Regions from separate parts of the Pantoea sp. sgz302252 genome, predicted to be linked through region 3. Evidence: predicted binding sites of a transcription regulator. Region 3 holds the regulator's gene; each other region holds the start of a gene.
The links. The regulator CRP, encoded in region 3, controls carbon source genes, mostly activating them, when cyclic AMP is high. The targets are predictions, from matches to a motif close to ATGTGANNNNNNTCACAT.
Positions count from the first base shown of each region.

Region 1: the regulator CRP is predicted to act here: its motif matches at 2,778-2,795, upstream of rbsD (D-ribose pyranase).
Region 2: the regulator CRP is predicted to act here: its motif matches at 2,668-2,685, upstream of drpB (cell division protein DrpB).

Region 1 covers NZ_JBLFJW010000033.1:52,201-56,724, reverse strand. The annotation lists gene rbsC (ribose ABC transporter permease) at 1-758, opposite strand, end outside; gene rbsA (ribose ABC transporter ATP-binding protein RbsA) at 764-2,269, opposite strand; gene rbsD (D-ribose pyranase) at 2,277-2,696, opposite strand; gene kup (low affinity potassium transporter Kup) at 2,909-4,524, opposite strand, start outside.
Region 2 covers NZ_JBLFJW010000017.1:89,386-93,909, reverse strand. The annotation lists gene mtfA (DgsA anti-repressor MtfA) at 1-494, opposite strand, end outside; tRNA gene ACLW56_RS14370 (tRNA-OTHER) at 588-662, shown strand; gene ompC (porin OmpC) at 906-2,048, opposite strand; gene drpB (cell division protein DrpB) at 2,746-3,024, shown strand; gene ACLW56_RS14355 (phosphohydrolase) at 3,076-3,771, shown strand; gene ACLW56_RS14350 (DNA cytosine methyltransferase) at 3,829-4,524, shown strand, end outside.
Region 3 covers NZ_JBLFJW010000024.1:74,082-78,605, reverse strand. The annotation lists gene ACLW56_RS17575 (hydrolase) at 1-175, shown strand, start outside; gene ACLW56_RS17570 (YheU family protein) at 172-390, shown strand; gene ACLW56_RS17565 (phosphoribulokinase) at 427-1,290, shown strand; gene ACLW56_RS17560 (OsmC family protein) at 1,383-1,787, opposite strand; gene crp (cAMP-activated global transcriptional regulator CRP) at 2,094-2,726, shown strand; gene ACLW56_RS17550 (YccS/YhfK family putative transporter) at 2,780-4,524, shown strand, end outside.

The sequences.
Region 1 (4,524 bases), on a different contig from region 3:
TAGCCTGTTCCCGCAGTAGGCTGCGCAGAAGAGAGGCGCGCCACTTCGATAATGCCCGCGAGAGAAGCCAGCAGACCACAAAGTGAATAGACGATGATTTTGACTTTGTTGACGCTGATGCCCGACAGACGTGTCGCCGCTTCGTTACCGCCAAGAGCATAGATATATCGGCCCAGACGAGTGTGATGCAGCATGTACCAGGCCGCGATAAACACAATCGCCATGATCCACACAGGCGTTGGAATACCCAGCGGGCGGCCAATACCAAACCAGCCGAACACATCTGCGTTGTCAGTAAAGCCGGTATTCACCGGGCTGCCGTTGGTGTAGACCATCGTCACACCGCGTAGCAGAAGCATCATCACCAGCGTGGCGATAAACGCCTGCACTCGGCCCTTTGCCACAATCACGCCAGTCACTGCGCCAATCGCCGCACCTAAGGCAAGTGCCGCCGCAACAGCCACCAGCGCATTCACTTCGATACCCACAATCGAGGCGGCCACCGCACCAGTCAGCGCCAGCAGCGATCCCACAGACAAATCGATACCGGAGGTGAGGATAACCAGCGTCATCCCGACCGCCATAATGGCGTTCACGGAAGTCTGTTGCAGGATATTGAACAGGTTATTGACGGTAAAAAAGTTCGGGCTCAGGGTGGAGACAATCGCTATCAGCACCAGCAGCGCGATCAGCGATTTTTGCTCCAGCAGCCACGCTTTGGTGAAATAGCGGCGACCAGAAACAGCCTGGGTAGTCATCTTTTTTACTCCTGATTCACACGATTAAGCTTGCCCACAGCGGCAGCCATCAATACTTCCTGAGTGGCCTGCTCGCGCGTGAATTCACCGCCGAGATGCCCTTCATGCATCACCATGATGCGATCGCTCATGCCCAGCACTTCCGGCATCTCAGACGAGACAAGGATGATGCTCAGGCCATCGGCTTTAAACTGGTTGATAAGCTGGTAGATCTCTTTTTTCGCCCCGACGTCAACGCCGCGCGTTGGCTCATCGAGGATCAGCACTTTCGGGCGCGTCATCAGCCCACGGGCAATGGCGACCTTTTGCTGATTGCCGCCGGAAAGCAGACCAATCGCCTGTTCCATGGACGGGGTTTTGACGTTAAACAGACGGATAAAATCACTCACCGTCTGCTGTTCATCTTTGTGTTTCAGGCTGCCGCCGCTGTGGCTGAAATAGCGCAACGCGGTCAGCGACATGTTCTCTTTAACTGACATGCCAAGCACTAAGCCATCGCGTTTACGGTCTTCAGAGATATAAACGATGCCGTTAGCCAGACCATCCTGTGGTGATTTGGTCACCACTTCATGGCCATCAAGTGTCACATACCCGCTGCTACGCGGTAGCGCGCCGTAAAGCACTTTCATCAGCTCGGTACGCCCGGCGCCCATCAACCCGGCCACGCCGAGGATCTCGCCTTTACGCAGCGTAAAGCTGACGTTTTCCACGCCTGGCCCACAAAGGTTATCCACCTTCAGGAGAACGTCGCCCGGCGCTTTATCGAGACGCGGATACTGATCTTCAAGTTTGCGCCCGACCATCATCTCAATCAGCGTGTCTTCGGTGAGGCTGGACACTTCACGCTCGGCGATAAACTGCCCGTCGCGGAAAACTGTCACGTCATCGCAGATTTCGAAGATCTCTTTCATGCGATGGGAAATATAGACAATGCCGCGCCCTTGCGATTTCAGCTCGCGAATGACGCGGAATAAGGACTCGGTTTCAGTGTCGGTGAGCGCATCCGTCGGTTCATCCATGATGATGACCTTCGACTCAAAGCTCAGGACCTTGGCAATTTCGACCATCTGCTGATCGCCAATCGACAGTTCACCCACCAGCCTGTCACTTTTAAAGCGCAGGTTGAGTTTCGCCAGCAGCTTGTCAGCTTCGGCGTACATGGTTTTCCAGTCGATTTTGCCGAAGCGGTTAACGAACTCGCGGCCTAAGAAAATGTTCTCAGCGATGGAAAGCTGCGGGATCAGGTTCAGTTCCTGATGAATGATGCCAATTCCGGCTTCCTGCGATGACTTCGGCCCGGTAAAGGTGGTTTCCTTTCCCAGCCACAACAGTGAACCGGCATCTTTGCTGTAGATCCCGGTCAGCACTTTCATCATCGTGGATTTGCCAGCGCCGTTCTCACCGACCAGCGCCATCACGCGGCCAGCGTACACATTCAGTGAAGCGCCGGAGAGGGCTTTTACGCCCGGGAAGGATTTGTCGATCCCTTTGAGTTGCAGTAATGCGTCCATGATGGCCTCAGAAGGTGACGCCAGCACAGAGAATGATATTCGCATACGGGGAACACTCCCCGCTGCGAATCACCGCCTGGCTTTCTGCGGTTTGTCGTTTGAACTGCTCGTGTGTGGTGTAACGAATGTCAATGGTGTTTCCCTGGTGTTGCTGCAGTTGCTCCAGGTGACGGAGCAACGTTTCGTGGAGCTGCGGATTATGGGTTTTGATTTCCGCGGCGAGAATTGCCGTCTCAACCTGCATCTCTGATGTCACCACCTCCAGCACCTGCATAAAACCAGGCACTCCCTGGGTTAAAGCCATATCAATGCGCTGCGTGCTGTGAGGGATCGGCAGACCCGCATCACACACCACCAGCGTATCAGTATGCCCAAGGCGAGAAATGACCGAGGAGAGTTCAGCGTTGAGTACAGTACCTTTCTTCATGTTTTGCTCCACTAGCGAAACGTTTCGCTGGAGTAAGTTTACTCTGAAGAAAGCTCAGAAAACCACCATCAGGTTATAGAAATGTGATCGGCATCGAAACGTTTCGAGGTAGAGTGCAAAACCTTCTCTTTGGAGAAGGTTTTTAGTATTTGCTCCCTCTCCCCGTGGGAGAGGGTCGGGGAGAGGGCATCAGACCGCACCAGATAAAGACGTTAAATCTCAACCTGCGTCCCAAGCTCAATCACACGGTTTGGCGGGATCTCAAACTGATCTGGCGCACGGAGAGCGTTGCGTTGCAGCAGCAGGTAGAGCTTGCCACGCAGGCGCAGATACCACGGACGATCGTTGCCGATAATCAGCGACTCATGCGACATGAAGAACGAGGTTTCCATCATCCGGCAGCTTAAACCTTCCAGACCACAGCGATGGAACACTTCTTCCACGTTCGGCGTTTCACGCCAGCCGTAGCTTGCGACCACTCGCCAGAATGACGGCGACAGCTGTTCAATCTGCACACGACGCACGTTGTGAACGTATGGTGCATCTTCAGTTCGCAGCGTCAGCAGGATCACACGCTCATGCAGCACTTTGTTGTGCTTGAGATTATGCAGCATCGCAAAGGGAATGACGTTCAGGGCGCGAGACATATACACCGCAGTGCCAGGCACGCGAACAGGTGGCGATTTCTCAAGGGAAGCAATCATCGCTTCAAGCGAGTTACCATGCTCATGCATGCGACGCAGCAGGCGGAAACGCTCGCTCTTCCAGGTGGTCATCACCATGAACATCACCAGGCCGAGGGTCAGCGGCAGCCAGCCACCGGACATCAGTTTGTCGAGGTTCGCCGAGAACAGCGGCACGTCAATACACAGGAACGCAATCAGAATCAGGCCGACGAAGTACTTGTTCCAGTGCCAGTTTCGGTAAGCCACGGTCGTGGAGAGAATCGAGGTCAGTACCATGGTACCGGTGACAGCGATACCGTATGCCGCCGCCAGGTTGCTGGAGTGCTCGAAGCTCACGATAACCAGCACCACCGAGACATACAGCAGCCAGTTAATGAACGGGATATAAATTTGCCCGGACTCCATTTCTGAAGTGTGGATGATGCGCATCGGCGAGAGATAACCCAAACGCACGGCCTGACGGGTTAATGAGAACACGCCAGAAATCACCGCCTGAGAGGCGATGACGGTCGCCAGGGTGGCGATAATCAGCATCGGGATCAGCGCCCACTCAGGAGCCAGCAGGAAGAACGGGTTTTTTATCGCTTCCGGGTGTTTCAGCAGTAGCGCGCCCTGACCGAAGTAGTTCAGCACCAGCGAGGGCAGCACCACGCTAAACCAGGCGATACGAATGGGCAGTTTGCCGAAGTGCCCCATATCCGCATACAGCGCCTCAACACCGGTAATGGAAAGCACCACTGCACCCAGCGCCACAAACGACACGGTTTTGTATTCAAGGAAGAAATGGACGGCCCAATAAGGATTCAGAGCCTGCAACACTTCCGGGTTCGCAATGATGCTGCGTGCACCCAGCACAGCCAGCAGCAGGAACCAGATAAGCATGATCGGCGCGAACAGTTTCCCCACCAGCGCAGTCCCGTGCTTCTGGATCATGAACAGCAGGGTTAATACGGCGATAGAAATGGGGACTATCCAGCTATCAAGCTGAGGGGCGATGATTTCAAGCCCTTCAATAGCCGACATCACCGAGATGGCCGGGGTTATCACCACCTCGCCATAGAAGAAGCTGCCGCCAATAAGGCCGAGGATCACCAGCACAGACGTCATTCTTGCCGAGGTATTTCGCCCGGCCAATGACATCA
Region 2 (4,524 bases), on a different contig from region 3:
ATGCCATTAGCACGGTCACCGTTGCGGGTGTCCAGTTTATGCGCCACTTCATGAATGATCAGGTTGAAACCTGAGGCATCGAAGGAGTCCTGAATATCCAGCCAGTTCAGCACAATCGGCCCTTGCTGCCAGCTTTGCCCGGACTGGACAACTCGCTGGCTGTGGACCAGACCGATATCGTCTTCCCATTCATCATCCACGACGAACGGAGCAGGGTAGATGAGGACTTCATGAAAGCCGTCGAGCCATTCAATGCCCAGTTCCAGCACCGGCAAACAAAAGAGCATGGCAATACGTGCAGAATTGATGGGCGTCAGTTCCAGCCCTTGTAAAGGAACGAGGCGTTTTTGCTGCAAGAAGCGGTCAGCCAGTGGGATCAGCTTTTCCTGCTCGCCCTGCGTGAGCGTTGCCAGAATGGGAATGGCAAGCGCCTGTTCCCACGGAATATCCGCGTTATGGGGTGCGTCATGTGCTTTCCAGGGCCATTTAATCATCGCTTTGCTCGCAAACTCGTCACTTGAACTCAATGAAAAGGTCAGGGGATATTAAAATGCCAAAGATCGAGGCATCATGGCAACCACCTCAGCGGAGAGATGCCGGAGCGGCTGAACGGACCGGTAGGGGCAACGCTACCGGGGGTTCAAATCCCCCTCTCTCCGCCACTTCCTTCAGTCAGACGTCGGCATGATAGTCTGCTGCTTCGTTCAAGTCATTGATGTTTTTTATAACTTGAGAGAAGGGTCGCCCTTTCAAGATTGAGTTAAGTCGCTATTGAGAAATTCGCCATCAGAGTTGCCCGTAAAAGCTCGGATGGCGATGCCAATCCAGTTTATAGGCACAAAAAAGCCCGCTCGGGGCGGGCTTCAACTTGCTGACAAAGAAGGAAAAAGTCAGCAAAAACGAACTTAGAACTGGTAAACCATACCTACGCCAACGACGTCATCCGTGCTGATACCAGCCGCAGAATAGAATTTATCATCGTTATCCAGCAGGTTGATTTTGTAATCAACGTAGGTGGAGAAGTTTTTGTTGAAGTAGTAGTTAGCGCCAACAGAGACGTATTTCACGAGGTCTTTGTCGTTCCAGTCGCTGCGCAGGCCAGTATCTTTCGCCAGGTCCTTACCTTTGGACTGCAGGTAAGAGATTTCTGGACGCAGACCGAAGTCGAACTGGTACTGTGCAGTCACTTCAAAGTTCTGAGTTTTGTTGGCAATAGCACTTGATTGATCACCAAACGGCGTCATGTTGCGGGTTTCTGCATACATGGTCGCGAGGTAAATGTTGTTTGCGTCATACTTCAGACCCACCGTCCACACGTCGGCGTTTTCGCCGCCTGCGAGGCTGCCTGTCTGCTGTTCGTTTGTACGATCAGAAGACGCGTAGGCTGCACCTGCGCTGAAGCCCATACCGAAGTCATAAGTGGTGGAAATACCCCAACCATCGCCGTTATCACTGCGCATGTCGGTTGAGTCACCGCGGTTACTGGTGCCTTCCTGATCAAACACACCATCTGATCCTTCATTCGCCCCCTGATACTGCAGTGCGAAGTTCAGGCCATCCACCAGGCCAAAGAAGTCGGTGTTGCGGTAGGTTGCCATCCCGTTACCACGACCCACCATAAAGTTGTCGGTGTAGGTGTAGGAGTCGCCACCAAATACCGGCAGCATGTCAGTCCAGGCTTCAACGTCGTACACCACGCCGTAGTTACGGCCGTAATCAAATGAGCCGTATTCGCCGAATTTCAGACCGGCAAAGCCCAGACGAGTGGCAGACTGATTGCCGCTGCCTTCAGTGTCATTCGCCTGGATGTTGTATTCCCACTGACCGTAGCCAATCAGTTGGCTGTTAATCTGGGTTTCGCCTTTAAAACCGATACGCACATAAGTTTCGTCTCCATCGGAGCCAGCATCATCGGAGAATTGATGACGAGCATCGACTTTGCCATACAGGTCAAGTTTATTGCCGTCTTTATTATAGATTTCTGCTGCATTTGCTGCGCCTGCCATCAGTAAAGCAGGAACGATCATCGCCAATACTTTTCTTTTCATTATGCAATCCTTTGAGTTATTAATTACATGAATAAATGCGGTCAATACTAAACTACAAATAAATACTATCGACTAAGTTCATTTTTATTTAAAATAAATATGTAAGCAAGTTATTTAAAATATTTCCATTTGTATCTAAAGCGTCTATATATGTATTTTATCAATGTAAGTGCTCGTCTCATTTACTACGGTGATTTATAGGTGTTTTTTACTGGGTTGGATAACGTAGTGGTTTTGTTTTCTGAAATGTTTTTTACAGAGTGATGTGTTGCGAGTTAAGAGGCGGGTTATGCTCAGGAAAAAGGCGAAAAAAAACCTGATTGCAATCAGCAATCAGGCGTGATTAGAAATGAATAACAAATGAGTGCAGTGTAAAAACAACAAAAGGCAGGGAATGATTCCACGAATTAATACGAAAAAGAAGTCTGGAAAAGCACTTTTATAGGTGAACACCCCGTGGTCATGACATTCTCAGAAAATACCCAGACTTTTAATTGAGAAATACAGTTTGTCTGGGCAGGGGCTTTTAGTGAACGAAATTTGCCGAAGATCAAGGTAACGGCAACTGACGCTAACAAGAAACGTCAGGCCCCTTTGCGGCGTGTCTGAAGATGCTATAATGTGACCAATATCACATTAATGATCTTGAAAAGTGAAAAACGAAACATTCAGGTGCGAGCAGACACGCACTTTCTTGATAGAGGAAAGAGCCACCCGGGGTCCCGGCGGCATGTTGGCGCTGTGGGTTTTTTACGCTTATTGCGGCTATTTTATCTGGGCGATGCTGCGCTATGTTTGGGTTGTCATTCAATTTGATCCGATTCCGGGGACAACGCTCGATGGCGCGATGGGATCAACATTTGGCAAGTTAATTGGGGCATTATTAGGCTTTTTGGTGTTAGGCATCGTCGGATCGATCCTCGGGGGGATTGCCTGGTACACTCGGCCACGCGGGTCATCGTATTCAGAAAGCTGACATCAAAAGCTGCTATTCTCATTGCTCTTTCTGACAAGGGTGAGTAAACGAATGACTTTGCATCTCTGGCAGCAACGCTTTGAAACCTGGCTTCATGACCATCACGACAGCGACGACGCGGCTCATGATCTCTCCCATTTTCGGCGTGTCTGGGCCACCGCCCAGCAGCTAGCGGCGAACGAAGAGGTTGATGAGCTTGTGGTGCTGTGTGCCTGTTATTTTCATGACATTGTCAGCTTGCCCAAAAATCATCCTGATCGCAGCCGCTCATCTCAACTTGCGGCGCAAAAAACGCTTTCTCTGCTGCAGGCTGATTTTCCCGATTTTCCTGGAGATCTGTACGCGTCAGTCGCACATGCAATTGAAGCGCACAGCCACAGCGCCAATATCACACCGCTGACGCTGGAAGCGAAGATTGTGCAGGATGCCGACAGGCTCGAATCGTTAGGCGCGATAGGGCTTGCTCGCGTATTTGCTGTTGCGGGGAAACTGAATGTCTCCTTGTTTGATGCCGACGATCCGTTCGCCGACCATCGCGGGCTCAACGATCAGCGTTACGCGCTCGATCATTTCCAGAACAAGCTGCTGCGTTTACCGCAAACCATGCAAACCGAGCAGGGCAAAGCGCTCGCTATTCACAATGCGCGTTATCTGGTGCAGTTTATGGCCAAAATGGGGGCCGAGCTGAAAGGGGATTATCTCCATTGCGATGAGGCCATTCTCGCGCGTTTTGAGCCGGAGTCCTGAGTTCAGTGCGCAAATTTTGTGATACTCTCACCGCAAATAGTCTGTCCGGTTACTGATATGCAGCACACACTTACACGCACTCACACTTTTCCTCTCGCGGGAGCCTCCGGGCCAGACGCACAGGCATTACTGAACCAGCTGATGGCCATTTATGACGTCAAGACGCTGGTCGCCACGCTGAATGCCGTGGGTGAACAGCACTGGAGCCCGGCAATCCTCAAGCGCGCCACAGAGAACGGTAAGATTAACCGCCGTCTGGGTGAGAACGAATACGCTCGCTTAGCGGCGCTGTTGCCGCAGCCTTCTGGGCGCACTACCCAATTTCGCTTTATCGACCTGTTTGCCGGCATTGGCGGCATTCGCAACGGCTTTGAGGCGATTGGCGGGCAGTGCGTTTTTACCAGCGAGTGGAATAAGCATGCTGTAAGAACGTATAAAGCCAACTGGTACTGTGACCCGACAGAACATCAGTTCAATGAAGATATCCGCGATGTGACGCTGAGCCATAAGCCTGAAGTCAGTGACAGCGAAGCCGCGGATCACATTCGCAGCATCATTCCACAACACGACGTGCTGCTGGCGGGGTTCCCTTGTCAGCCGTTCTCGCTGGCTGGTGTGTCGAAGAAGAATGCGCTGGGCCGTGCGCATGGTTTTGCCTGTGATACGCAAGGCACGCTCTTTTTTGACGTGGCGCGCATCATCGATGCCTGCCGTCCGGCGGTGTTCGTGCTCGAAAACGTGAAGAACCTCAAG
Region 3 (4,524 bases):
TATGGATCACCACTCCATTCCCGCGCAGGAAGAGCTGCCGAAAAATATCCAGTATCAGCTCACCGAATACGGCGGGCATGTTGGCTTTGTCGGCGGCACGCTGCGTCATCCCGAAATGTGGCTGGAAAAACGCATTCCAGACTGGCTAACCCGTTTTCTTGGAGCTATCGCATGATCATTCCCTGGCAGGATCTGGCTCCCGAAACGCTGGAAAACCTGATAGAAAGCTTTGTGTTGCGCGAAGGCACCGATTATGGTGAACATGAACGTTCGCTCGAAGATAAAGTCGCCGACGTCAAACAGCAATTGCAAAGCGGGGAAGTCGTTTTGGTGTGGTCCGAACTGCACGAGACCGTCAACCTGATGACCCGCACTCAATTTCGCGGCTGACTCTACTCATTACCACTGCTTACCCAGGGAGTCGTTATGTCTGCCAAATACCCGGTGATTGCCGTGACCGGCTCCAGCGGCGCGGGGACCACCACCACCAGCCTCGCCTTTCGTAAGATCTTTGCTCAGCTCAATTTAAACGCCGCCGAAGTCGAAGGGGACAGCTTTCATCGCTACACCCGCCCTGAAATGGACATGGCAATCCGTAAAGCACGCGACATGGGCCGCCATATCAGTTATTTCGGCCCGGATGCCAACGACTTCGGTTTGCTTGAACAGACGTTTATCACCTATGGCCAAAGTGGCAGCGGGCAGTCGCGCAAATATCTGCATACCTATGATGAAGCCGTGCCGTGGAATCAGGTGCCAGGCACTTTCACGCCCTGGCAACCGCTGCCGGAACCCACCGACGTGCTGTTCTACGAAGGGTTACACGGGGGCGTAGTGACGCCTCAGCATGATGTGGCAAAGCATGTTGATTTGCTGGTTGGCGTAGTCCCGATTGTGAACCTGGAATGGATTCAGAAGCTTACGCGTGACACCAGTGAGCGTGGGCATTCTCGTGAAGCGGTGATGGATTCCGTGGTTCGTTCCATGGAGGATTACATCAACTTCATCACGCCGCAGTTCTCACGCACGCATATCAACTTCCAGCGCGTGCCCACGGTAGACACCTCTAACCCGTTTGCCGCTAAAGGCATTCCGTCGCTGGATGAAAGCTTTGTGGTTATCCATTTCCAGAATCTGGGCGACATCGATTTCCCCTGGCTGCTGGCGATGCTGCAAGGTTCGTTCATTTCACACATGAACACGCTGGTTGTGCCGGGAGGGAAAATGGGGCTGGCGATGGAGTTGATCATGACACCGCTGGTTGAGCGGTTAATGGATAGCAGAAGGTAAACTGCAAAACCTTCTCTTGCGAGAAGGTTTTTAGTGTTTGCTCCCTCGCCCCGTGGGAGAGGGTTGGGGAGAGGGCATCAGGCCGCACACATTTAAGCCTCAACCACCTCAAACGAATGGGTGATCTTCGCGGCTTTCTCAAGCATCAGCGCCACAGAGCAGTACTTTTCTGCTGACAAATCCACCGCGCGAGAGACCGCCGCTTCTTTCAGATCTTTGCCCGTCACGATGAAGTGCAGATTAATGTGCGTAAACATACGTGGCGCTTCTTCACGACGCTCGGAGGTGAGCTTCACTTCGCAGTCTTTCACGTCATGACGCCCTTTCTGCAAAATCGACACCACGTCGATAGCGCTGCAACCCCCAGCCGCCATCAGCACCATTTCCATCGGGCTCGGTGCTTTGTCTCCAGAGTTACCGTCCATCAAAATTTGGTGGCCAGAAGCAGACTCGCCCAGGAAGGTTAAACCCTCAACCCATTTCACACGTGCTTGCATAATTTTTAACTCCGAAGTTGCCATTTTCCTCTCAGATTACGCGCACATAACAAAACTCGCAACGGAAGGAGATGTGCGTCATGCTGAAGCGAGACACCAGGAGACACGCAGCAAAAGCTATGCTAAAACAGTCGGGATGCTACAGTCATGCAGTGAAGTGCTGTGTGCACGCAGAGGACACCACATTACAGGCTGCTGCATAATTCGACAGCCGACTTCCCAGGCACAGGGAAGGATACGATTGCAAAGCCAGCGGCAGTATCGTGTCTGCCACTGGAGACAGCTTATAACAGAGGATAACCGCGCATGGTGCTTGGCAAACCGCAAACAGACCCTACCCTTGAATGGTTCTTGTCTCATTGCCACATTCATAAGTACCCATCGAAGAGCACGCTGATTCACCAGGGTGAAAAAGCAGAAACGCTTTACTACATCGTGAAAGGCTCAGTTGCTGTACTGATCAAGGACGAAGAGGGGAAAGAGATGATCCTCTCTTACCTCAACCAGGGCGATTTCATTGGTGAGCTTGGTCTCTTCGAAGAAGGTCAGGAGCGTAGTGCCTGGGTTCGGGCAAAAACCGCTTGTGAAGTGGCCGAAATTTCCTACAAAAAATTCCGTCAGCTTATCCAGGTTAATCCAGATATTCTGATGCGCCTTTCCTCGCAGATGGCTCGTCGTCTGCAGGTCACTTCTGAGAAAGTGGGCAACCTTGCATTCCTCGACGTGACCGGCCGTATCGCGCAGACGCTGCTGAACCTGGCGAAACAACCTGACGCCATGACTCACCCGGACGGTATGCAAATTAAAATTACCCGTCAGGAAATCGGGCAGATCGTGGGTTGTTCCCGTGAAACCGTTGGCCGTATTCTGAAAATGCTGGAAGATCAGAACCTGATCTCCGCCCACGGTAAGACCATCGTCGTTTACGGCACCCGCTAAGCTCGTTAAATGGCGTATTGTTCGCGCAATACGCCATTTTTGTCTCTACCGCTATGTGGCGCAGGCTAATTTATCACCCGGAAATTAACTATGCACTGCGGCAAACCCTGGTGCTCTGTACCCCCGTGGCTATCGGTCTGGTGTTGGGGTATCTCAAATACGGATTGCTGTTTTCGTTAGTTCCCGCCTGCTGCAACATTGCCGGTCTCGATACGCCACACAAACGCTTTTTCAAACGCCTGATTATCGGCGGTTCGCTGTTTGCAGGCTGCAGCCTCGCGGTTCAGTTACTGCTGGAGCAGAGCCTCCCCTTACCGCTGATCCTGACCGTTCTCGCCATGACGCTTGGCGTGACGGCCGAGATAAGTTCTCTGCATGCGCGTTTGCTTCCCGCGTCTCTCATCGCCGCGATTTTTACCCTGAGCCTTGCGGGCAACATGCCAGTCTGGGAGCCGTTGCTGATTTATGCCCTCGGCACGCTTTGGTATGGCCTGTTTAACTGGTTCTGGTTCTGGATGTGGCGTGAACAGCCGCTGCGGGAGTCGCTGAGCCTGCTGTATCGCCAACTGGCGGATTACTGCGAAGCCAAGTACAGCCTGTTGACCCAGCACACCGATCCAGAAAAAGCTTTGCCACCCCTGCTGGCGCGTCAGCAAAAAGCCGTCGACCTGATAACCCAGTGCTACCAGCAGCTGCACATGCTGGCGGCCAATAAGAACCATGATTACAAACGCCTGCTGCGCTCCTTCCAGATGGGCCTTGATTTGCAGGAGCACATCTCCGTCAGCCTGCACCAGCCGGCAGAAGTCCAAAAGCTGGTCGAGCGCAGCCATGCGGAAGCGGTGATCCGCTGGAATGCTCAAACCATCGCCACGCGCCTGCGCGTGATGGCCGATGATATTCTTTACCACCGTTTTCCCCAGCGTTTCTCGATGGACAAGCAGATTGGCGCGCTGGAGAAAATCGCCCGTCAGCAGCCGGATAACCCGGTCGGCCAATTCTGCGTCTGGCATTTCAGCCGCATAGCACGCGTGCTGCGCCTGCAACGCCCGCTCTATCCGCGCGATTTAATGGCCGATAACGAACGCCGTTTGCCGGTATTCGCGGCGCTAAAAAGCTATCTTTCGCTGAAATCGCCCGCCCTGCGCAGTGCCGCGCGGATAAGCGTGATGCTCAGTATTGCCAGCCTGATGGGCACGGCGCTGCATCTGCCCAAACCTTACTGGATCCTGATGACCGTGCTGCTGGTCACCCAAAACGGCTATGGCGCAACGCGGGTGAGGATTTTTCACCGGGCGGCAGGCACGTTGGCTGGGTTGGTCATCGCAGGCATCACCCTGCACTTTCATGCCCCGGAGGGCTATGCGCTGGCGGCGATGCTGGTGATAACCCTCGTGAGCTACCTGATGATCCGCAAAAGCTACGGCTGGGCGACGGTGGGCTTTACGGTGACGGCGGTGTACACCATTCAGTTGCTAACGCTCAACGGCGATCAGTTTATCGTGGCACGCCTCGCCGATACCCTGATTGGCTGTCTGATTGCCTTCGGCGGCATGGTCTGGCTGTGGCCGCAGTGGCAAAGCGGCCTGCTGCGCAAAAATGCCCAGCAAGCGCTGGAGGCCGATCAGGATGCCTTACGTCTTATTCTGAGTAATGACCCGCAAGCGCCAACCCTCGCCTATCAGCGCATGCGTGTGAATCAGGCTCATAACGCACTGTTCAACTCGCTTAATCAGGCGATGCAGGAACCCGGCTTCAACTCGCGCTATCTTGCCGACATGAAACTGTGGGTGACTCA